One region of the Luteococcus sediminum genome, then DNA from elsewhere that is predicted to be linked to it. Evidence: predicted binding sites of a transcription regulator. Region 1 holds the regulator's gene; the other holds the start of a gene.

What was found. Region 1 encodes HrcA, which represses chaperone genes, less so after heat shock. Its sites were predicted from a motif close to TTGGCACTCGNNNNNNNCGAGTGCCAA; they were not measured.
Region 2: groL (chaperonin GroEL) is a predicted target of HrcA. The motif match lies at 2,639-2,665, and genes of this name have one in related genera.

What each region holds. Positions count from the first base shown of each region.
Region 1 is NZ_BAAGQL010000050.1:209,692-221,152, reverse strand. It holds gene ACYVKA_RS16415 (queuosine precursor transporter) at 115-861, shown strand; gene ACYVKA_RS16410 (HAD family hydrolase) at 858-1,502, shown strand; gene ACYVKA_RS16405 (nucleoside hydrolase) at 1,568-2,587, opposite strand; gene ACYVKA_RS16400 (GNAT family N-acetyltransferase) at 2,637-3,371, shown strand; gene ACYVKA_RS16395 (PAC2 family protein) at 3,438-4,370, opposite strand; gene tgt (tRNA guanosine(34) transglycosylase Tgt) at 4,384-5,655, opposite strand; gene ACYVKA_RS16385 (16S rRNA (uracil(1498)-N(3))-methyltransferase) at 5,652-6,425, opposite strand; gene dnaJ (molecular chaperone DnaJ) at 6,425-7,612, opposite strand; gene hrcA (heat-inducible transcriptional repressor HrcA) at 7,624-8,646, opposite strand; gene ACYVKA_RS16370 (hypothetical protein) at 8,749-9,060, opposite strand; gene ACYVKA_RS16365 (MBL fold metallo-hydrolase) at 9,140-10,018, shown strand; gene ACYVKA_RS16360 (inositol monophosphatase family protein) at 10,050-10,826, opposite strand; gene ACYVKA_RS16355 (DUF3097 family protein) at 10,864-11,461, opposite strand, start outside.
Region 2 is NZ_BAAGQL010000013.1:318,932-330,392, forward strand. It holds gene ACYVKA_RS08365 (esterase/lipase family protein) at 23-409, shown strand; gene ACYVKA_RS08370 (alpha/beta hydrolase) at 316-774, shown strand; gene groL (chaperonin GroEL) at 895-2,517, opposite strand; gene ACYVKA_RS08380 (CsbD family protein) at 2,808-3,035, opposite strand; gene ACYVKA_RS08385 (DUF3263 domain-containing protein) at 3,153-3,428, opposite strand; gene manA (mannose-6-phosphate isomerase, class I) at 3,601-4,770, shown strand; tRNA gene ACYVKA_RS08395 (tRNA-Thr) at 4,849-4,924, shown strand; gene ACYVKA_RS08400 (class I SAM-dependent methyltransferase) at 4,964-5,611, shown strand; gene ACYVKA_RS08405 (O-acetyl-ADP-ribose deacetylase) at 5,611-6,126, shown strand; gene ACYVKA_RS08410 (DedA family protein) at 6,130-6,828, opposite strand; gene ACYVKA_RS08415 (glycine C-acetyltransferase) at 6,949-8,238, opposite strand; gene tdh (L-threonine 3-dehydrogenase) at 8,254-9,279, opposite strand; gene ACYVKA_RS08425 (putative quinol monooxygenase) at 9,390-9,674, opposite strand; gene ACYVKA_RS08430 (ABC transporter ATP-binding protein) at 9,869-10,987, shown strand; gene metB (cystathionine gamma-synthase) at 11,130-11,461, shown strand, end outside.

The DNA of each region.
Region 1 (11,461 bases):
CTGATTTTCCACCGCGCACACCAGGCGCCGTCCAATCCGGCCCCAGCAGCTGACCCCGACGCGATCGTGGACGAGTTGCCCGTCAGGCGCCCCCGAATGGTTGGATGACGGCTTGTGACCACTTCCACTGACACCGCGGCCGAGCCCGCCTCTGGACAGGGCGTCGAGTACGCCCGAGTCCCCCACACCTACTACGACATCGTGGTGGCCGTCTTCGTCGGCCTGCTGCTGATCTCCGGCGTCACCGCCACCAAGCTCTTCGTCGGCCCCACCGTTCCGGTCATCAGCGACCTGTTCGCCGGCGGTGGCCCGCTCATCTTCGACGGCGGAGCCTTCCTCTTCCCCCTCAGCTACGTCGTCGGCGACATCATGACCGAGGTCTACGGCTGGCAGCGCGCCAAGCGTGCCATCTGGACCGGCTTCGCCATGACCTTCCTGGCCGCGGCCACCTACAAGGTGGTCGGCTGGACCACGCCCGTGGAGGGCTTCGAGGCGTGGGACCAGGTGCTGGCCCCGGCCACCCGCATCGCGCTGGCCGGGTTCGCCGGCTACCTCGCCGGAAACCTGCTCAACTCGCTGGTGGTGGTGCGCCTCAAGCGCCGCTTCGCCGAACGCCAGGTGGCCTTTCGCCTGATCACCTCCACACTGTTGGGCGAGCTGGTGGACACCACCCTGTTCTGCACCATCGCCTTCGCCGGCACCATCACCCTGGCCGAGCTGACCAACTACACCGTCACCGGCTACTTCTACAAGGTGCTCGTCGAGATCTGCGTCGTGCCGATCACGCTGCAGGTGATCAAGTACCTCAAGCGCGTCGAACCCACCTACGAAATGGCACACGGCCGTCAGGTGGCCCTGTGAGCCGCGCGGTCCTGTTCGACATGGACGACACCCTCCTGCTCACGCGGGAGGTCAAGTGGGCCCACCACCGCCACGTCGCCCAGGAGTCCTACGGGATCACGCTCGACGACGCCACCCTGGCCGAGCACTGGGGCAAGCCCTTCGACGAGATGATCGGCCTGCTCTACCAGCACGCCGACACCGTCGAGGCGATGCGGGCCGCCAACAAGGCCTCGGCCGAGCGCTTCCGCAAACTTCCAGTGCCGGGAGCAGTCGAGTTGGTCGAGGAGCTCCTCGACCAGGACGTCGCGGTCGGCGTGGTGACCTCCACCAACACCGACATGGCGCTGGCCGACCTGGAAGGCTGCGGCTTCCCGATGCCGCGTCTGGCCCTGGTGCACGGGGCCGACGTGACCGGCCACCACAAGCCCGACCCGCGCGTCTTCGACGCCGCGCTGGACCAGCTGGCACGCGAGGGTGTCGACCACGTGAACTATGTGGGCGATGCGCTGATGGATGCCCAGGCGGCCGACGAGGCCGGACTGGACTTCGTGGCCGTCACCACGGGACTCTTCGACGCCGAGGCCTTCGTGTCGCTCGGCCTCGCGCCCGAGCGCGTCGTGGCCGGAGTTGACGAGCTGCGACCCCTGCTGGGGCTCTGACGCAGCACCCGGCCACCACACCGGCGGCGCCGACCCTCTCGCAAGGGGGCCGGCGCCGCACCGTCTCAGCCGGCCACCAGTCGCTGCAGGCCACCGGCGAAGGTGGCGAAGACCTGGTCGGGGCGGCAGTCGACCACCACCCGGGCATTCGGGCGACGGCCCCAGATCTGCCGGTCGTCGCGCACCGTCGTGCCCCGCAACAGGTCGGAGCTGGCCTCGACGTCCATCACGGTCGTCGCCAGCTCGACCGTCGCCACCTCGGCTGCCACCTGCGCGGCGAACAGGTCGTGCAGGTGGGCGACGTAGCCCTGGTCGTAGTCGTGGTGGAACTCGAAGTAGAAGCGCAAGGCGTCGGTGAGCAGGTCCAGGGCGCGGTGCCCCGTCCTGGCCTCGGCTTCCTCGACCCGAGCTCGGCCCGCCGAATAACCCACCGGGGATGCCCCACACGACACCAGGAGGTCGTCGAGCAGCTCCGGGCGGTACTCGATGCGCTCGGTCTGGTCGGTGGAGCACCAGATGGGCAACTGCTGCTCGGGCAGCCCCTCGAAGGCCTCGCAGACCTGCTTGGCCGCGTCGGGATCGCACCAGGTGTTCCACTCCGCCGTCGGGGTGGTGTTGCCCAGGTGCCAGAAGCAGCCGCCCATGATGACGATGCGCCGTGCCAGTCGGGGCAGTTCGGGCATTTCGCGCAACGCCACGGCGAGGTTGGTCGTCGGGCCGGTCACCAGCAGCGTCACCTCGCCCGGCTCGGCCTCCAGCGCCTCGCGCCACAGCTCCAGCCAGTGGCGCGTCGACAGGCGGTCCCCCAGGTCGTCGAGGGCGGCATAGCCGATGCCCCCGGGACCGTGGGTCTCCGGTGTGGTGGCAAGCGGCCGCACCAGGGGCTCCGGCGTGCCGACGCACACCTCCACCTCGGGCCGGCCCGCCACGTCGAGCACCGCGAGGGTGTTCAGCGCCGCCTGTGACGCGGTGGTGTTGCCCGACGTGGTGGTGACGCCCATCAGCTCCACGTCGGGCAGTCCACACAGCTGGAGCAGGGCGCAGGCATCGTCGATGCCGGTGTCGACGTCGGCCAGGATCTTCACCCGCCCAGTCTGCCCGACGGGGCTCGTGCGCACGGGTCACAATGTCTGCATGCTGATCCGTACGCCCCGCCTCCTGCTGCGCCCGCTCGAACTCGGTGACCTCGACGACTTCCACGCCCTCGACCAGGCCGACGGTGTGCTGAGCTTCCTGCGCACCACGCACCGCACCCGTGAGGAGTCCGAGGCCGGCTTGCGACGCTGTCTGGCGGTCAACAGCCTGCACCACGACATGGGCTGGTTCGCGGCTGTCGACGCCGCCCAAGGCCCCAGCGAGGGCAGCTTCCTGGGCTGGTTCCACCTGCGCGCCGGAGCGGAGGGCGACATCTTCACCCCCGAACTCGGCTACCGGCTGCACCCGGACCACTGGGGTCAGGGCTTGGCCACCGAGGGGTCGCGTGCCCTGCTGGAGCATGCCTTCGACCAGCTCAGCGCCCGCACGGTGACCGCCGACACGATGGTGGTCAATGCCGCCTCCCGCCGCGTGATGGAGCGAATCGGCATGCGGGAGTGTTCCCACAGACCATGGCCTCACGAGGACCCGGTGCCGGGCCGGGAGGAGGGAGTCGTGGAGTACCGGATCACCCTCGACGAGTGGCTCGAGACCTACCCCGACACCCGCCGCCAGCTCCACCGGGCCCAGGCGCAGGCCCTCCGTGCCAAGGACCAGGCCGCGCTCGATCGTCTGCGGGCCACCGGGATGGCCCTGGCCCGCGTCGAGGCCGGCGGCATCCGCGCCAGCGACGATCTCGTGGCCGAGCTTGCCCGGAAGCACGAAAGCCTGTGACGCGAAGCGAGGGCGAAATGATCCGGTGTCGGATCATTTCGCCCTCACAACGATGTGGTGGGGAGCTCAGAGGCTGAAGCCGCCCTCCTTGCCACCCTTGTCGTCGGTGTCCTTGAGGTACTTCTCGAACTCGGCTGCCAGTTCGTCGCCGTCGGGCAGCTCCGACTCGTTGACCTTGGGCTGCTTGTCGGGGCCGACGATCTCGCGCCCCGCCGTCGCCTGGTCGTAGGCGGCCTCCATCTGCCCGATCGCCTCAGCGTTCTCGGGGTTCTGGGCCACCAGCTGGTCGATCTCGCGCAGGTAGGCGTCGGCGGCACTGCGCAGGTCGGGGATCGCCAGGGACAGCTCGGCCGCGTCGGCGGCGCTGTCCAGCAGGCGCACCGAGCCCGCGGGGAACTCTCCCCCGGCCAGGTAGTGCGGCACGTGGACGCTGAAGCCGACGGTGCGGATGTGTGCCTCGGGCAACCGGATCTCCAGCAGCGCCTCCACCGAACTGGGCAGCTGCACCTTGTCGTGCATCGTCGGGTAGTCGGCGATCAGCTGCGGGTCCATCGAGTGCGCGGTCAGGCCCACCGGCCGGGTGTGCGGCGCACCCCACGGGATGCCGTGCATGCCGATGGCGAGCGTCGAACCCAGCTCACCGAAGAGGATGGCCACCGCGGCGCAGAAACGCTCCCACTGGTAGTCCGGCTCGGGCCCGGTGAACAGCAGGAAGTCCTTGCCGGCATCGTCGGTGACCACCCGCACCGCCAGCTCCATCGGCTGGTAGTCGGTGTAGTGGTCACGGTCGAAGGTGACCAGCGGCCGACGCGAACGGTGGTCCACGAGCTGGTCCACGTCGAAACGGGCGATGATGCGGCTCGGGCGGGTGTCGATCAGGTGCTGGGACGCCATCTGCGCGGCCTGGCCCGCGTCCATGAAGCCGCTCAGCGCCACCAGTGCAGGGGCACCGTAGACCGGTGCGCCGGACAGTTCGTACAGTTCCCTCGGATCACGCATTCCATCGCCTCTCTCAGTCACTGGTCTCAACGCTGGGCAAGGCCACGGCATTCCCCGCGGCGGCCACCTTGGAGGCGTAGAAACGCCCCAGGAAGTCGTCGCGATAGGCCTCGAAGTCGCCCGAGTCCATCGAGTCGCGGATCGAGTCCACCAGCCGCACCGTGAAGCGTTCGTTGTGGATGGTCGCCAGGGTCGAGGCGAGCATCTCCTTGGCCTTGAACAGGTGGTGCAGGTAGGCCCGGGTGTAGTGGGTGCAGGTGTAGCAGTCGCAGCCGTCCTCGAGCGGCTCGAAGGCGCGGCGGTTGCGGGCCGTCGACAGGTTGTAGCGCCCCTCGGCGGTGTAGATCGCCGAATTGCGCGCCACGCGGGACGGGTTCACGCAGTCGAAGGTGTCGGCGCCGGCCGCCACGGCGGCGAAGAAGTCATCGGGCTCGCTGATGCCGAGCAGGTGGCGTGGCTTGTCGAAGGGCAGTTCCTCGCTCATCCAGGTGCAGATGGTGCCGAGGTTCTCCTTCTCCAGCGCACCGCCGTAGCCGAAGCCGTCGAAGTTCTGGCCGTCGACCTCCATCGAGCCCAGGTCGCGGGCCGCCTTGCGGCGCAGGTCCTCGTACTGCGCGCCCTGCAGCACGCCGAAGAGGGCCTGGTAGGGCTTGCCGACGCGTTCCTCGGTGAGCTTGCGGTGTGCCGCGAGGCAGCGCTCGGCCCACCGGCGGGTCCGCTCCAGGGAACTCTCCTGGTAGCTGCGGGTGTTCATCAGGGTGGTGAGCTCGTCGAAGGCGAACATGATGTCGGCGCCCAGCTCGTGCTGCACCCGCATGCTCACCTCGGGGGTGAAGCGGTGCAGGTCGCCGTTGAGGTGGCTCTTGAAGGTGACGCCGTCATCGTCGACGTGGGCCAACCGCTCCTTGCCCTCGGCGATCACGTCGTCATTGGTGACGCGGCTGGCATCCATCGCGATCACCTTCTTGAAGCCGGCGCCCAGGCTCATCACCTGGAAGCCGCCCGAGTCGGTGAAGGTGGGGCCGTCCCAGTTCATGAAGCGGCCCAGCCCCCCTGCCTCGTCCACCAGGTCGCTGCCGGGCTGCAGATACAGGTGGTAGGCATTGGCCAGCACGGCCTGGGCGCCGAGCTCCTTGACGGCCTCGGGCAGCACGGCCTTGACCGTCGCCTTGGTTCCGACGGCGATGAAGGCAGGCGTCTGGATCTCGCCGTGCGGGGTGCTGATGGTGCCCGTGCGGCCGACGCCATTGGCCAGCGTGGTGCGCGGGGTGAAGGAGAAGCTCATCGGGACTCCCGGGTGGTCGAGGCCAGTAGTTGCAGCTGGGCCAGGCCGACGACCCCGGCCGTGGAGGTGCGCAGCACGCCATCGCTGACCAGCACTGGAACCGCCCCTGCCTCGCGGAAGGCGGCCAGCTCCGCGGGGCTGATGCCGCCCTCGGGTCCGACGATGAACAGCACCTCGGCGGGGCTGTCAGTGCTCCCGGCCGGGAGCTGGACCTCGCCGATGTGGGCGGTGGCCGACTCGTGCAGCACCAGCGCCAGGCTGGCCGCCTCGATGCGCTGCACGAGCTGCTTGGTCGTCGCGTACCCGACCTCTGGGATGCGGTAGCGGCGCGACTGCTTGGTGGCTTCGCGGGCGGTGGAACCCCACTTGGCCAGGCCCTTGGCCTGCTTCTCGGCGCTCCAGCGCACGATCGAACGGCTCGCCTGCCAGGCCAGCACCTCGTCGACGCCCAGCTCGGTCATGGTCTCGACGGCCAGGTCGGATCGGTCGCCCTTCGCGAGGGCCTGCACCGCCACCCAGCGGTGGGACCGTTCGGGGGTGGCGAGGGTCTCAGCCACCTCCACGACGATCCCCTGCCGGGAGACCTCCACGACGGGTCCGCGCACGGCGCGGCCATGGCCGTCGGCCAGCAGCACCGACTCCCCCAGCTCGATCCGCTTCACGACGGCCGCGTGGCGTCCCTCGTCGCCGGTGACCGCAATCCGGTCACCGGCGGTGGCCTCGGCGCCGTGGCCGGTGACCAGGGGCGCGAGGAAGAGGGCGTCGCTCATCAGCCGCCGAAGGCTTCCTTGAGACGGTCGAAGACCCCCTGCTTGCCCTTGTGCACATGAGCATTGACCTTGATCTCGCCGCGGGCCTCGGCCAGCTGGGCCAGCAGGTCCTTCTGGTGCGAGTCGAGCTTGGTGGGCGTCTGCACCACGAAGGTGATGCCCAGGTCGCCGCGTCCATTGCCGCGCAGGCGCGGGATACCCCGGCCGTCGACCTTCACCCGGGTGCCGCCCTGGGTGCCGGCGGGGATCTCGACGGTCAGTCGCTTGGCGTCCTCGTCGAAGTCCTCGCGCTCGGCCTCCAGGGTGTCGACGTCGACCGTCGTGCCCAGTGCCGCGGCCGTCATCGGGATGCGCAGCACCATCTCCAGGTTGTCGCCGTCACGCTGGAAGACCTCGTGGCTGTTGACGACCAGCTCGACGTAGAGGTCGCCGGCCGGACCGCCGCCGGGGCCGACCTCGCCCTCGCCCTCAAGGTGGATGCGGTTGCCGGTGCTCACGCCGGCGGGGATCTTGACGTTCAGGGTGCGACTGGAACGCACGCGTCCCTCGCCGGAGCACTCGCCGCAGGGGTGCGGGATGACCGTGCCGTAGCCGCGGCAGTTGGGGCAGGGCTGCGAGGTGCGGATGTCTCCCAGGAAGGAGCGCTGGATCTGCGTGATCTCTCCGTGGCCATTGCAGGTGGTGCAGGTCACTGGCTCGGAGTCGTCGGCGCAGCCGCTGCCGGTGCAGCGCGGGCAGACGACGGCCGTCTCCACCTTCAGCGGCTTGGTGACGCCGAAGGCGGCCTCGGCCAGGTCGAGCGACTGGCGCACCAGCGCGTCCTGGCCGCGACGGGTGCGCGAACGGGGGCCGCGCTGGGCCTGCTGGCCGAACATCGCGTCGACCAGGTTGGTGAAGTCGAAGCCGCCACCAAAACCGCCGCCCGGGAAGCCACCGAAGCCACCGGCCCCGCCCATGCCGCCGAAGCCGCCACCCATCGGGTCGCCGCCACGGTCGAAGATGGCCTTCTTCTGCGGGTCGGAGAGCACCTCATAGGCCTCTTGCACCTGCTTGAACTTGTCGGCGGCATCCGGCTCGCTCGACACGTCCGGGTGCATCTTCATCGCCATGCGGCGGTAGGCCTTCTTGATCTGCTCGGGCGTCGCATCACGGTCGACGCCGAGGATCTCGTAGTAGTCGGAACTCATGGGTGTGTCTGTCATCCTTCTGCCAGGAAGCGGCCAACGTAACGGGCCACGGCACGAACCGAGGCCATGGTCGAGGGGTAGTCCATGCGTGTGGGCCCGACGATCCCGAGCGATGCCCAGGACTCGTCCGGTGAACCATAGGTGCTGGCGACCAGTGAGGTCGACTGGAGGCGCTCGAAGGGGTTCTCCTGCCCGATGCGCACCGTGACGTCACCGGCGGCGGTGGCTGCCTCGCCCAGCAGGTGCAGCAGCACCACCTGCTCCTCGAGGGCCTCCAGCACCGGCTTGACGGTGGTCTCGAACTGGTCGCCGAAGCGGCTCAGGTTCGGCACACCGGCCACCGCGACCCGGGTCGACGGATCGTCGGCCAGCATCTCCAGCAGGGTGGCCACCACGACGCGCTCGCGCAGCCCCTGGGCGCCCGCAATCTCGTCCACCAACAGCAGCGACAGCTGCTCGACGGCCCTGGCCGGGGTGAGCCCGACCGCGGCCTCGTTCAGCCGGGTGCGCAGGACGGCGAGCGTCTCCTCCGAGTGGTCCGGCAGCTCCACCGAGCGCTGGTCGACGCGACCATTGGAGTTGATCAGGATCAGCAGGATCCGGTCGGCGTGCAGGCTCACCAGCTCGATGTGGCGCACCTGGGTGCTGCTGCTGGTCGGGTACTGCACGATCGCCACCTGGTGGGTGACCTGCGCCAGCAGCCGCACGGTGCGCATGACGATGTCGTCGAGGTCGACCGCGCCCTCCATGAAGGTGCGGATCGCCCTCTTCTCGGCGGCCGAGAGCGGCTTGACCGTCGCGAGCCGGTCGACGAACAGGCGATAGCCCTTGTCGGTGGGGATTCGTCCGGCGCTGGTGTGGGGCTGGGTGATGTAGCCCTCCTCCTCCAGCACCGCCATGTCATTGCGGACCGTCGCCGGGGAGACGCGCAGCTGGTGGCGCTCCACCAGGGCCTTCGAGCCGACGGGCTCCTTGCTGGAGACGTAGTCGGTGACGATGGCCTTGAGCACGTCCATCCTGCGGTCGTCCAGCATCATCCCTCCTCGCTCCGGCGGGCACCCGGCTGGCACTCACGCATTGCGAGTGCCAATATAGCGCGCCGCAACGGCGTGCTCCTGCGTCGTGCTGGCTGGCTCTCAGCCCTCGTCGGTGAAGGAGACCGGCGTGCCGGTGCGGCGGGCGTAGTCGATCTCGGCGCGCGTCGAGTCGCCGATGTAGCCGCCGGGGTTGACCACCAGGACCCGGTCGGCGAGGTCGATCTTGTGCCGGTGCAACTCGTCCAGCGCCTGCTTCTGCTCGGCCGTCACCTCGAAGTCCGGCTCGGCGTGCACGAAGACGCCCGGGGCGACGACGATCGCGCCGGCCATGGTCAGGGCCCGGTTGGCCTGGTGCATCTGCTCGGCGAAGCGGGTGGATCCGCAGATGCAGACGACCTCGGGACGTGCCATCAGGTGCTCCCTACTGCTGGTGGGCGTGCGGTCTTGGGGCCCACGCTACCGGCCATCTGACACCAGTAGGCTCGTGCGCATGCGTGAGTTCTCGATCGGTGAGTGGCAGCAGGTCCGCGACGGCATCTGTGTGGTGCAGTGCCAGCCGGCCAGCGTCAACGTCGGCCTGGTCGTCGGCCAGGAGGGCGTGCTGATGGTGGACACCGGTTCGTCGCCCGCGCAGGGCCGTGAGCTGGCCCGCCGCGCCCAGGAGCTGGTCGGCAGGCCGGTCACCCACGTCGTGGTCACCCACGCCCACTTCGACCACTTCTACGGGCTGGCGGGCATCGAGGACGTCATCAGCATCGGCCACGAGAACCTGCTGCAGCACCTGGACGGCACCAATGATCCCGACGTCGACCCCGAGGTGATCCGTCGCGACCTCGGCTTCGACCCCTCGGAACTGGTCGGGCCCAGCGACCCGATGGTGCTGATCCGGGCCGTCGACCTGGGTGGGCGCACCGTCGAGATCGTGCACCTGGGCAATGGGCACAGCGACTCCGACCTGTTCGTGCTGGTGGCCGACCAGAAGGTGGTCTTCACCGGCGACATGGTCGAGACCAGCGGCGACCCCTTCGTCGGGCCCGACTCGCAGGTGGAGACCTGGCCCAAGGCCATCGACGGGGTCACCAGCAATGCCAGGCCCGAGACGCTCTTCGTCCCCGGACACGGCCCGGTGGTCGGTATCGACGAGGTGACCCAACAGCGCGCCGCCGTCTCGATGCTCTGGTCGACCGCCGAGGACTGCATCAAGAAGGGCATGACCATCGACGACGTGGTCGCCGACCTCAACGGCCCGCGCGAGGTGGACTGGCCCTTCGCACCCCAGTCGGTTGCCAATGCGCTGCCGCACCTCTACCGGGCGCTGGAGGCCAAGGGCGTCACGAAGAGCCGGAACCTGCCGCTGCTCGGCCTCTGAGCATTCCAGGGACGGCGACGACCGCGGCGGCTCAGGGCGCGCGCCACAGCCGCTGGACCTGCTCGGCCAGCTCGGGCGTCGCCGCGGCGACCAGGCCCGGCCCGTGCCAGGTGGCGGTATAGGGCCGGGCGTCGAAGGTGCGGACCTCGCCGCCGAGTTCGGTGACCATCAACGCCCCGGGCAGGTGGTCCCAGGGGTGCACATTCTTGTAGACGAGGTAGTCCAGCCCACCGGTCAGCAGGTTCGGGTAGTCGATGCCGCAGCACCAGGCGGACTCCACCACGGGCGACAGGCCACCGTCGGCGTCGAAGCCATGGCGGGCCGCCTTGCTGGTGGCCCCCAGGGCGGGTCGCTCGGGAGCGCGACGCACCAGCGGTTCACCGTTGAGCTCCACGCCGGCACCCAGTTCGGCGATGTAGGCCTTCTGGTGCTCGGGCTGCCAGATCCAGGCCCGCTGGGTGCTGCCGTCGACCAGCTCTGCGACCATCACGGCGTGGTCGGGGCTGCCCTTGACGAAGTTGCGGGTGCCGTCGACGGGGTCGACGGTGAAGGCGCGTCCGGCGCCGCCCAGCGAGAACTCCAGCCGGGGGTCGGCAAAGCAGGCCTCCTCCCCCACCACTCGGGCGTCGGGGAACATCTGCAGCAGTTCGCGGGTCAGCACCACCTCGGCCTCGCGGTCGGCGATGGTGACGTAGTCGCCGGGGTGCTTCTGCTCCACCTGCTCGTCGGCCAGGGCCCGGAAGCGGGGCGTGATCACCTCGGCCGCCACCTGCTGGATGAGTTCGAGGACGTCCTGCGTGCTGGCCACGGCTCCCAGCCTATGTGGTCACCGCAGGCGGCTGGGTTCAGAAGTCCTCGACGTGGTCCTGGGTGACGAAGTCGATGAGCTTCTCCACCTCGGTGTTGAAGGCCGGGTCGAGGTCGCGGAAGCTGTCGACCCGCTTCAGGATCGCCTGCCATGCCTGGGCGACGTCCTTCTGGTCCTTGTGCGGCAGGTTCAGCGCGGCCAGCGTGCCCTTCTTCCAGTCGACGTCCATCGGCACCTCGGGCCACTTCTTGATGCCGATGCGCTCGGGCTTGACCGCCTGCCACACGTCGATGAAGCGGTGGCCGCCGATCATCACGTACTCGCCGTAGCCGCCCCTGGCCACCTCGCGGGCGATGCGGGTCTCCTTCGAGCCGGTCACCAGGTGGTCGACGAGCACGCCGAGGCGCCGTCCCTTCTCGGGCTTGAACTCGGCGACGATGCCCACCAGGTCGTTGATGCCGCCCAGGTACTCGACCACGACGCCGACATGGCGCAGGTCATCGCCCCAGACCTTCTCCACCAGTTCGGCGTCGTGACGGCCCTCGACGTAGATGCGGCTCGGGAGCGCCACCTTGGCCGTCGCCTTGGGGGCAACGCGCGAACCGGAGGCGGTGTACTTCTGCTCGGCAGCCCCG
Region 2 (11,461 bases), on a different contig from region 1:
CCCAGCCCACGGGCAGGGCCCGGTGCACCGGCTGTGGACCACCGCCTCGATCGCCGCGAGCACCCGTCCTGGAATGGTGCCGCAGGGCGCCAACGACTTCTCCTGCCGGCCGCGCCCCGGTGAGAACCCGGTCGTGCTCGTGCCGGGCACCGGCGAGGACACCTTCGCCAACTGGAGCTGGATGTCGTCGATGCTGAGCCGCGACGGCTGGTGCGTCTACACCTTCACCCACAACCCGTCGACGGGCCCGGCAGGCCGGCTGCAGGAGTCGTCGGCCTTCTCCGGCGACATCCGCAGCTCGGCAGCAGTGCTGGCGTGGTGGACACCGTCCGGGAGCGCACCGGCGCCGAGAAGGTGGACCTGGTGGGCCACTCACAGGGTGGCGGACCGCTACCGCGGGCCTACCTGAAGTGGTACGGCGGCACCGCGAAGGTGGGACACCTGGTGGGCATCACCCCGTCGAACCATGGCACGACGGCCGGCGGTCTGGCCCAGCTGCTGCGCGACACCAATGCCGCCACCAATGGCTACCTGTTCGACCATGCGAAGCGGCACAACATGATGGCCACGCCGCAGCAGCTGGCCGGCTCCAGCTTCCTCACAGAACTCAATGCCGGGGGCCTCACCCAGCCGGGCGTGCGCTACACGGTGATCGCCTCGCGGCACGACGCCACCATCACGCCGTGCACGAACTCCTTCATCCGCGAACCCGGTGTGGTCAACCAGACCCTGCAGGACTTCTGCCCGGCCGACACGCCCGGGCGGTGCCGGTGAACTGCACCCGGGTGCCGGCCCTGGGCTGAGCAGTCGGGCTCCCGGACAGGCCGAAGGGCGGCTCCCCTGGTGGGGAGCCGCCCTTCGGACGTGGTGCGACTGTGCGTCAGCAGGGCTGGATCAGAAGCCCATGCCGCCCATCTCGTCGCCACCGGGCATGGCCGGGGCAGCCTTCTCGGGCTGGTCGGCGATGACGGCCTCGGTGGTGAGGAAGAGCGCCGCGATGGAGGCGGCGTTCTGCAGGGCAGAGCGGGTCACCTTGGCCGGGTCGATGATGCCCGCCTCGACCATCTTCACGTACTCGCCGGTGGCCGCGTTGAGGCCCTCGCCGACGGGCAGGTTGGCGACCTTCTCGACGATGACGCCACCCTCGAGGCCGGCGTTCAGCGCGATCTGGCGCAGCGGGGCCTGGGCGGCCTGCAGCACGATCTGGGCGCCGGTGGCCTCGTCACCCTCGAGCTGGTCGAGCTTGACGTTCTTGGCGGCCTGGATCAGCGCCACGCCACCGCCGGGGATGATGCCCTCCTCGACCGCAGCCTTGGCATTGCGGACGGCGTCCTCGATGCGATGCTTGCGCTCCTTGAGCTCCACCTCGGTGGCCGCGCCGACCTTGATGACGGCGACGCCGCCGGCCAGCTTGGCGAGGCGCTCCTGCAGCTTCTCGCGGTCGTAGTCGGAGTCGGAGTTCTCGATCTCCTTGCGGATCTGCGAGACGCGACCGGCGATCTGGTCGGCATCGCCGGCGCCGTCGACGATGATCGTCTCGTCCTTGGTGATGCGCACGCTGCGGGCCTGGCCCAGCAGCTCCAGGCCGGCGGTCTCCAGGGAGAGGCCCACCTCGGAGCTGATGACGGTGCCACCGGTGAGGATGGCGATGTCGGCCAGCATGGCCTTGCGGCGGTCGCCGAAGCCGGGGGCCTTGACGGCCACGGACTTGAAGGTGCCACGGATCTTGTTGACGATCAGGCCGGCCAGGGCCTCGCCGTCGGTGTCCTCCGCGATGACCAGCAGCGGACGGCTGGACTGCATGACCTTCTCGAGGACGGGCAGCAGCTCCTTGAGCGAGGAGACCTTGCCGTCGACCAGCAGGACGTAGGGGTTCTCCAGCTCCGCGACCATCGACTCGGTGTCGGTGACGAAGTAGGGGCTGATGTAGCCCTTGTCGAAGCGCATGCCCTCGGTGAGCTCGAGGTCGAGGCCGAAGGTGTTCGACTCCTCGACGGTGATGACGCCTTCCTTGCCGACCTTGTCCATCGCCTCGGCGATGATCTCTCCGACGGTGGTGTCGGCGGCGGAGATCGACGCGGTGGCGGAGATCTGCTCCTTGGTCTCGACGTCGATCGCCATGGTGCCCAGCTCGTCGCTGATGGCCTTCACGGCGGCCTCGATGCCCTTCTTCAGGCTCATCGGGTTGGCCCCGGCGGTCACATTGCGCAGGCCCTCACGGACCATTGCCTGGGCCAGCACGGTGGCGGTGGTGGTGCCGTCGCCAGCGACGTCGTCGGTCTTCTTGGCGACCTCCTTGACGAGCTCGGCACCGATCTTCTCGAAGGGATCCTCGAGCTCGATCTCCTTGGCGATGGACACGCCGTCATTGGTGATGGTGGGGGCGCCCCACTTCTTCTCCAGGACGACATTGCGGCCCTTGGGGCCGAGGGTGACCTTGACCGCGTCGGCGAGCGTGTTCATGCCACGCTCGAGCCCGCGGCGGGCCTCGATGTTGAATTCGATCAGCTTTGCCATGGTCTTTCGGGAGTCCTCCCGCGTCAGGGGCCGTGGGCCCCGGGTGTGTGTCAAATGTCTGGGTCGAGGTCATCGGATGCCCGCGACGGACGGCCCCTGGGGCCTCATCGTCGACCTCTGGTTGGCACTCGGTCGAGCCGAGTGCCAAGTCCATTTTTAGCACTCGCCACCCACGAGTGCAAAGATCTCGCGCCCTGTCACGGCTTTGTGGCGGTGCCCACCGACCAGACACGGCGATGCCCGGCCCCTGCGGGGGCCGGGCATCGCCGCAGCGTGTAGAGCTGGCTACGTCAGTTGTTCTGGTCGCCGACGATGTCGTTGGCCTTGCCCTTGACCTCGTCAACCTTCTGGTCGACCTTGTCCTTGGCCTGCTCGACCTTCTGGCCGGCCTTGCCGTCGAACTCCTGGGCAGCGCCCTCGGTCTGCAGACGCTCGTTGTCGGTGGCATCCCCGGCGGCCTGCTTGGCCTTTCCGGCGATCTGGTCCTTGGCGTTCTCGAGCTTGTCACCGATACCCATGGAATCCTCCTCCTTGCGTCCCTTCGGACGCTACGGCGTGCGTTTGACCCAACGCTATCCCGCAACCGCCTGCCCAGGAAGGACTTCCGCGGCCGGCGAAATCCGTCGCCTGATGTCTCACCGCACCAGGGGTGCCGCAGAACGGGCCAGGCGGCGCTGCTCGCGAAGGCGGCGCAGGCGCCGCACGAGCAGCGGCTGGTGGGCCAGCGCGGCGGGATGGTCGAGCAGCTGGTTCAGCACCTGGGTGTAGCGCGGCAGGGACATGTCGAAACGATCACGAACCTCCTGCTCACGTTGTGCCTGGTCGAGCCGGGAGGCGTCCTGTTCGAAGTCGAGGATGGCCTGCTGCCACTCCTCCAGGGGTTTGTCGGGCAGGGCAATGGGTTGGGACATGGGCTCGATCCTAGGCGCCGCCACCGACAACCGCAGTCAGCGGCGACCAGCAGCCACCATCCTGAGGAAGGACCAAGCAGAGCCCTTGGCAACTCGGCGCGAAGGACCCCCCACCTGTCAGACTGGGACGCGCAGCATCCCGACCCTCCTCCCACCAGAAGGATCCGCACCCATGCAACCGATGGCTGGAACCATCCAGAACTACGTCTGGGGATCAACCACCGCGATCGCCGAGATCCTGGGTCACGAGCAGACCGGTGAACCCCAGGCCGAGTACTGGCTCGGGGCACATCGCAGCGCTCCGTCGGTCGTCGCCGGACAGCGACTGGACACCTTGGTGGCCGAGCATCCCGAAGTGGTCGGCCAGGCCAGTGTCGAGCGTTTCGGGCCGGTGCTGCCCTACCTGTTGAAGATCCTCGCGGCGAACCAGCCCCTCTCGCTGCAGGCACATCCCTCGCGGGAACAGGCCGAGACCGGTTTCGCCCGGGAGAATGCCGCGGGCGTGGAACTCACCGACCCGACGCGCACCTACAAGGACGACTGGCCCAAGCCGGAGCTGATGCTCGCCCTGACCCCCTTCGACGCCCTGTGCGGCTTCCGCGAGCCGCTGCGCACCGCGGAGCTCTTCGAGCAGCTCGGCATCGCCCAGCTCGACCAGATGGTCGCTCCCCTGCGCCTGCGGCGTGGGGCGGCGGGGCTCGCCGAGGTCTTCCTGGACGCCCTGGGCCGCGACGAGGCCCACCAAGGCCTGGTGGACGAGACGGTGGCCCGCTGCCTGGTGCACGCCACCGAGGAGGGCGAGTTCGGCGACTTCTGCCGCACCGCGGTGATGCTCGACGAGTTCTACCCGGGCGACAGCTCGATCCTGGCGGCACTGATGATGAACCGCTTCACGATGCAGCCCGGCGACGGGGTCTACCTGCCTGCCGGCAACATGCACGCCTACCTCAAGGGCACCGGCATCGAGATCATGGCCAATTCCGACAATGTGCTGCGCGGCGGGCTGACCACCAAGCACATCGACGTCGACGAGCTGGTCGCCGTGGTGGACTTCGACGCCGCCCCGGTGGAGCTGGTGCGCGGCGAGCAGCAGGCACCGGGCCTGCTGCACTTCCCGACGCCCGCCCCCGAGTTCTCGCTGTGGCAGGTGCAGCCCGCCGAGGGTGTCGACGTCGAGCTGCCGGCCACCGATGCCGGTCGCGTGCTGCTGGTGGTCGACGGGGAGGTCCGTGACGCGAAGGGCACTCGCCTGGGCAAGGGCGAGTCGGCCTTCATCACCGCCGGGGAGGCCGTCACGCTGTCCGGCTGTGGCACCTGCTTCCTGGCGGCCCCGGGCCTCTGAGACGGGCTCGCCGAACCGGGCAGCTTGTCCTGACTGGCCGCCCACCGGCACAATTGAGCGGTCGGCCACGGTCGGCACGCCTCCGTAGCTCAGTAGGTAGAGCGCCTCTCTTGTAAAGAGGATGTCGCGGGTTCGACTCCTGTCGGGGGCTCCATGACGATCCGCCCTGTGCACTGCGTGACAGGATGGACGGGTGACTGATCCCACCACCACTTCCCAGCCCTCCCCCACCGGTGTCGAGCCGGGCACCTGGGAGCGCATCGTCGCCCAGAACCCCGAGCACCCGCGCAACTACGCCGAGCGCTTCCGCCGGATGGCCGCCGAGGGTGCCGACCTGTTGGGCGAGGCCCGTTTCGTCGACGCGATGGCCCCGCGCGGGGCGCGCATCTTGGATGCCGGTTGCGGCCCGGGCCGGCACGCCAGCTGGCTCTCCGAGCGTGGTCACGACGTGGTGGGCGTCGACCTGGACCCCACGTTGATCGAGATCGCCGGCCAGGAGGCCCCCGGGCCGCGCTATGTGGTGCAGGACCTGACGCTGCTCGACCTGCCCGCCCAGGGCATCAGCGAGCCCTTCGACGTGATCCTGTGCGCCGGCAATGCGATCGCATTCCCGGCCCCGTCGAGCCGTCCGCGGATCCTGGCCAACCTGGCCCGGCACCTGGCCCCCGAGGGGCGGTGCGTGATCGGTTTCGGTGCCGGCCGCGGCTACGAGTTCTCCGACTTCCTCAACCAGGCGGCCGCGGGCGGGCTGGAGCTGCAGCTGGGCCTGTCCACCTGGGACCTGAAGCCCTTCCGTGAGGACTCGGACTTCCTGGTGGCCGTCTTCGGCAAGGCCCGGTGATGGCCACCACCTTGGAGGTGGTGCGCGGCGACATCACCTCGCTGGCGGTGGACGTGGTGGTCAATGCCGCCAACTCCGGCCTGCTGGGCGGGGGTGGCGTCGACGGCGCGATCCACCGCGCCGGCGGGCCCGAGGTGCTGGCGGCCTGCCGCGAGCTGCGACGCACGAGCCTGGTCGACGGCCTGCCTGCCGGCCAGGCGGTGGCCACCACGGCGGGACGAATGCCGGCCCGGTGGGTGGTGCACACCGTCGGGCCCGTCTTCAGCAGCCGCGAGGACCGCTCGGACACGCTGGCCTCCTGCTACCGGGAATCGCTGCGGATTGCCGACGAGCTCGGTGCGCGCAGCATCGCCTTCCCCACCATCTCGGCCGGCGTCTACGGCTGGCCGATGGACGATGCGACGCGGATCGCGGTCCACACGGTGCGTGCCACGTCGACGCGGGTGGAGCGGGTGCTCCTGGTGGCCTTCAACGAGCAGGCGGAGCGGGGCTACCGGGTGGCGCTGACCGGCTGAGGCTCAGCGGGCCTTCTTGGACTGCGACCAGAAGGTGGAGCCGAAGATGAAGACGACCAGGGCGATGGCCACGTAGTTGGCGTACTTGGCGTACTCCTTGAGCAGCACGACGGCGGGCTCGCCCACGCTCCACCCGAACCAGAAGTAACCGAGCAGCCAGCAGGTGCTGGCGACGAAGTCGAGCGCCATGAACTTCTTCCAGCTCATGCCGGTGGAGCCGGCCAGGACGAAGATCACCTGCATCAGCGGCAGCGGGATCGGCACGTAGGCGACGAACATGCCCAGCCAGCCGAGCTTGCGGGCCCAGCCCTCGGCGCGCGCATAGTTCTTGGCGGCCCGCTTCGACTGGCCGGCCCAGACCTCGATCATGCCGCGGCCCCAGAGCTTGCCGGCCCACCAGAAGACCCAGTCGAACTTGATGCTCATCAGCGATCCGAGCGCCAGGTAGAACCACCAGTGGGGCGCGAGTCCCTGGCTGGCCAGGGCGCCCATCGCCGCCGTGCCGGAGCGTGACCCGGTCAGGGCGACGAGCAGGGGCGGGTTGAGCCCGAGCAGCCATCCGCGCAGCGGCAGCATCGCCAGTCCGAAGAGCCCCATGAAGGCGATCCAGGCCATGCACGCCTTGTCGGCGCGGCCGGGTTCGTGCTTCCACGGCAGGCCCTCGTTGTCCCACCAGGCCTTCGCGTCGTCGGCGGTGGCCATCGTCACGGGCGCTGCACCCACGGCGGGCTCGTCGGTGGCGTCCGGCGCGGGGCGTGCCCGCCAGGGGTCGGGGCTGCTGGTCACCGCGCCAGCGTACCCGCCCCCTGGCCGTCGGCAGCCTCAGCCGACCTCGGCGCGCGCCTTCTCGAAGGCGGCGACGGCGGCCTCCAGGTCCTCGCGGCTGAGGCGGGCCGACATCTGCGTGCGGATGCGCGCCTTGCCCTTGGGCACCACCGGGTAGCTGAAGGCCCGCACATAGATGCCCTCGGCCAGGATGATGTCGGCCATGGCGGCGGCCTTGACCGCGTCACCGATCATGACCGGCACGATCGCGTGGTCGCTCTCGGGGATCTCGAAGCCGCGACGGGTCATCTCCTCGCGGAACCAGCGGGTGTTCTCGTTGAGCTGCTCGCGCAGGCTGTCCGACTGCTCCAGCAGCTCGATGGTGGCCAGCGTCGCACCCGCGATGGAGGGGGCCAGCGAATTGCTGAACAGGTAGGGCCGGCTCTTCTGGCGCAGCATCTCGACCACCTCGGAGCGGGCGCAGGTGTAGCCGCCGGAGGCCCCACCCAGGGCCTTGCCGAGGGTGCCGGTGATGATGTCCACACGGTCCTGCACGCCGTAGCGCTCCGGGGTGCCGGCGCCGTGCGTGCCGACGAAGCCCACGGCGTGGGAGTCGTCGACCATCACCAGCGCGTCGTACTTGTCGGCCAGGTCACAGATCTCGTCCAGCGGCGCCAGGTAGCCGTCCATGGAGAAGACGCCGTCGGTGGCGATCACGCGACGCCGGCAGTCCTGCGAGGCCTTGAGCTGCTCCTCCAGGTCGGCCATGTCACGGTTGCGGTAGCGCAGGCGACGGGCCTTGCTCAGTCGCACGCCGTCGATGATCGAGGCGTGGTTGAGCTCGTCGGAGATGATCGCGTCCTGCTCGCCGAAGAGGACCTCGAAGAGGCCGCCGTTGGCGTCGAAGCAGGAGGAGTAGAGGATCGTGTCCCATTCCCCCTCGCCCTGGGAGCTCTCGGGCGCGGGGGGATCGAAGGGGGGTCGTCCCCCCTCGCCCTGGGAGCTCTCGGGCGCGGGGGGATCGAAGGGGGGTCGTCCCCCCTCGCCCTGGGTGACAGGATGCAGGAAGCCGGTGATCTTGCTCTCCAGCTCGGTGTGCAGGTCCTGGGTGCCGCAGATGAAGCGCACGCTGGCCATGCCGAAGCCCCAGCGGTCCAGGGCGTCCTTGGCGGCCTGGACCAGTGCCGGGTCGTCGGCCAACCCCAGGTAGTTGTTGGCGCACAGGTTGACGACCCGTCGTCCCTGCACGTCGATGTGGGCGCTCTGGGCGCTCGACAGTGGCACCTCCACCTTGTAGAGGCCCTGTTCCTTCAGCTCGGCCAGTTCGGCGGCCAGCTCGGTGGTGATCGTCCTGCTCACGGCTCAGCTCCAGTCCATCACGACCTTGCCACCGCGGCCGTTGCCCGCGATGGTGAAGGCCTCTCGGTATTCGGTGTAGGGCAGGCGGTCGGTGATCACACCGGAGATGTCCAGCCCGGATTCCAGCAGCACGGTCATGGCATACCAGGTCTCGAAGATCTGGCGGCCGGTGACGCCCTGCAGGGTCAGCATGTTGAAGATGATCTTGCTGAAGTCGATCTCGGTGGGTCGCGCGGGGGTGCCCAACAGGGCGATGCGACCTCCGTGGGTCATGTTGTCGATCATGTCGGACAGGGCCCGCCCCGAGCCCGACATCTCCAGGCCGATGTCGAAGCCCTCGCGCATCTTCGCGCTGTCGAAGATCGACGACAGCGGCGTCTGGGCGGGGTTGACGGCGTGGACCAGCCCCAGCGAACGCGCCAGCTCCAGACGCTCCTCCGACAGGTCGCTGATCACCACGTGCCGGGCCCCGGAGAACTGCGCCACCAGCGCGGCCATGATCCCGATCGGGCCGGCACCGCTGACCAGCACGTCCTCGCCCAGGGCCGGGAACTGTAGTGCGGTGTGCACGGCATTGCCGAAGGGGTCGAAGATCGCTGCGACGTCGGGGTCGACGTCGACGCGGTGCTCCCACACATTGCCGGCCGGCATGGCGAAGTACTCACTGAAACAACCGGGCACCATGTAGCCGATGCCCTGGGTGTTGCGGCACAGGTGCCGCTTGCCGGCCAGGCAGGCGCGGCAGCGGCCGCACACATAGTGGCCCTCGCCGCTGACGAACATGCCGACCTTGAGGTCCTCGACGGCGCTGCCGAGCTCGACGATCTCGCCGCAGAACTCGTGGCCGATCGTCAAGGGGGTGGGCACGACCCGCTGTGCCCACGGGTCCCAGTGGTCGATGTGAAGGTCCGTGCCACAGATCCCGGTGCGCAGCACCTTGATCAGCACCTCATTGGGCCCGATCGTGGGCTCCGGCACGTCGACGAGCTCGAGCCCGGGCTCGGGCCTGACCTTCACCAGCGCCTTCATCACTTCTCCTCACGCCATCGTGGGACCGCAGGACATTCGGTCGTGCCCCCGATGCTAACCAAGTCCTTCGCCTGCGCGCGGGTGGGGCGCAAGGAACGGGGGCGCCGTGATCAGAGCGTGGTGAAGCGGTGCGTGGTGCGCGGCTCGGCCATCAGGTGGCTGACCGCCTCGCGCCAGGCCAGGAAGTGCGCTTGGGTCTTGTGCGACTCGACGTCCTCGAGGCTGCGGTAGTGCTCCACGAGGCAGAAGCGGGTGGGATCGGCGAGGCCCTGGACGAGTTCGAAGTGTTCCACGCCGGGCTCCTGGCGACTGGCCTCGGCATTGCGCTGGCTTGCGGCGATGAACTCGTCGACGCCTTCGGGAGTGGTGTGGACAAGGCAGTGGGTGATGATCATGTGGCCCCTGTCTGGGTGGTGGTGTGGACCCATCATCGCACCGGCCACAGCGGCTCTTCAGCCCAGAATCGGGGACCACTCTTCACCTGCTGTTCATCATGTGCAACCCTTGGAGACGTGGACAGAAGGCCGTCCACGATTTTTCCACTACGGATCGTCGGGCACGTACCTGCCCGTGGAGAGGAAGTGTGGCAATGGCCACCGTCAGTTTCAGGGACGCTTCGCGCGTCTACCCGGGCGCCGACCGCCCCGCCGTCAACAAGCTCAACCTCGAGATCGGCGACGGCGAGTTCATGGTGCTCGTCGGCCCCTCCGGCTGTGGCAAGTCCACCAGCCTGCGCATGCTCGCCGGACTCGAAGAGGTCAATGCCGGCAGCATCCACATCGGTGACCGCGATGTCACCGACCTGCCGCCCAAGGACCGCGACATCGCGATGGTCTTCCAGAACTACGCGCTGTACCCGCACATGACGGTCGCGGACAACATGGGCTTCGCCCTCAAGATGCAGAACGTCCCCAAGGAGGAGCGCAACCAGCGCGTCCTGGAGGCCGCCAAGCTGCTCGGCCTGGAGGACTTCCTGGCCCGCAAGCCGAAGGCCCTCTCGGGTGGCCAGCGCCAGCGTGTGGCCATGGGCCGCGCGATCGTGCGCAACCCGCAGGTCTTCCTGATGGACGAGCCGCTGTCGAACCTGGATGCGAAGCTGCGCGTGCAGACCCGTACCCAGATCGCGGCCCTGCAGAGCCGTCTGGGCGTCACCACCGTCTACGTGACCCACGACCAGGTCGAGGCCATGACGATGGGTGACCGCGTCGCCGTCATGAAGGACGGCGTCCTGCAGCAGGTCGACACCCCGCTGGCCCTCTACGACACCCCCGCCAACCTCTTCGTCGCCGGCTTCATCGGTTCGCCGGCCATGAACCTGACCACCGGTCGCGTCGTCGACGGTGGCGTGCAGGTGGGCGACTACGTGGTGCCCGTGGCCCGTGAGACCCTCGCCAAGGCCCCGAACGAGCAGACATTGACCATCGGCATCCGCCCGGAGAACTTCACCATCGCCCCCGACAACAACGGCATCCCCGTCGAGGTCGCCGTGGTCGAGGAGCTCGGCGCCGACGGCTACATCTACGGCGTGCTGGCCCACCTGCCCGACGACGAGAAGCTGACCGCCAGCCAGATCGTGGCCCGTATCAGCGGTCGCGTGCAGCCCCAGCGCGGCAGCACGGTGCGCCTGGCCGTCTCGCCCGAGAGCGTGCACGTGTTCAGCAATGAGACGCAGGAGCGCCTCTCGCCGGGGACCAACAGCGCCCGCTGATCCCGCCGCAGCACCCCTTGCGGACCCCGCCACCTGTCCGGTGGCGGGGTCCGTCACGTCTCACGAATTCACTGCCGGAACAGGCACTCTAGCTGGACTCCTAGGCTGGAGTGACACCCTGACCCCCACCCAGGAGACCATCGTGAGCCAGCAAGACCACAGCCTCGGCCGCACAACCCGTGGGCTTCGCACCGGGCTGGGACGAGACAGCTCGCACCGGGCGGTGGTCCCTCCGGTGCACCTGTCGACCAACTATGTCTTCGACGGTCTCGACGGGCGCGGCGACTACGACTACTCGCGCAGCGGCAACCCGACCCGCGACCTGCTGGCCGAGGCACTGACCACTCTGGAGGGTGGCGCCGGCGCCGTGGTGACCAACAGCGGCATGGCGGCGGTCACCCTGGTGGTCAACACCGTCGTCGGGGGTGGCGGCCGGGTCGTGGCACCCCACGACTGCTACGGCGGCACCTGGCG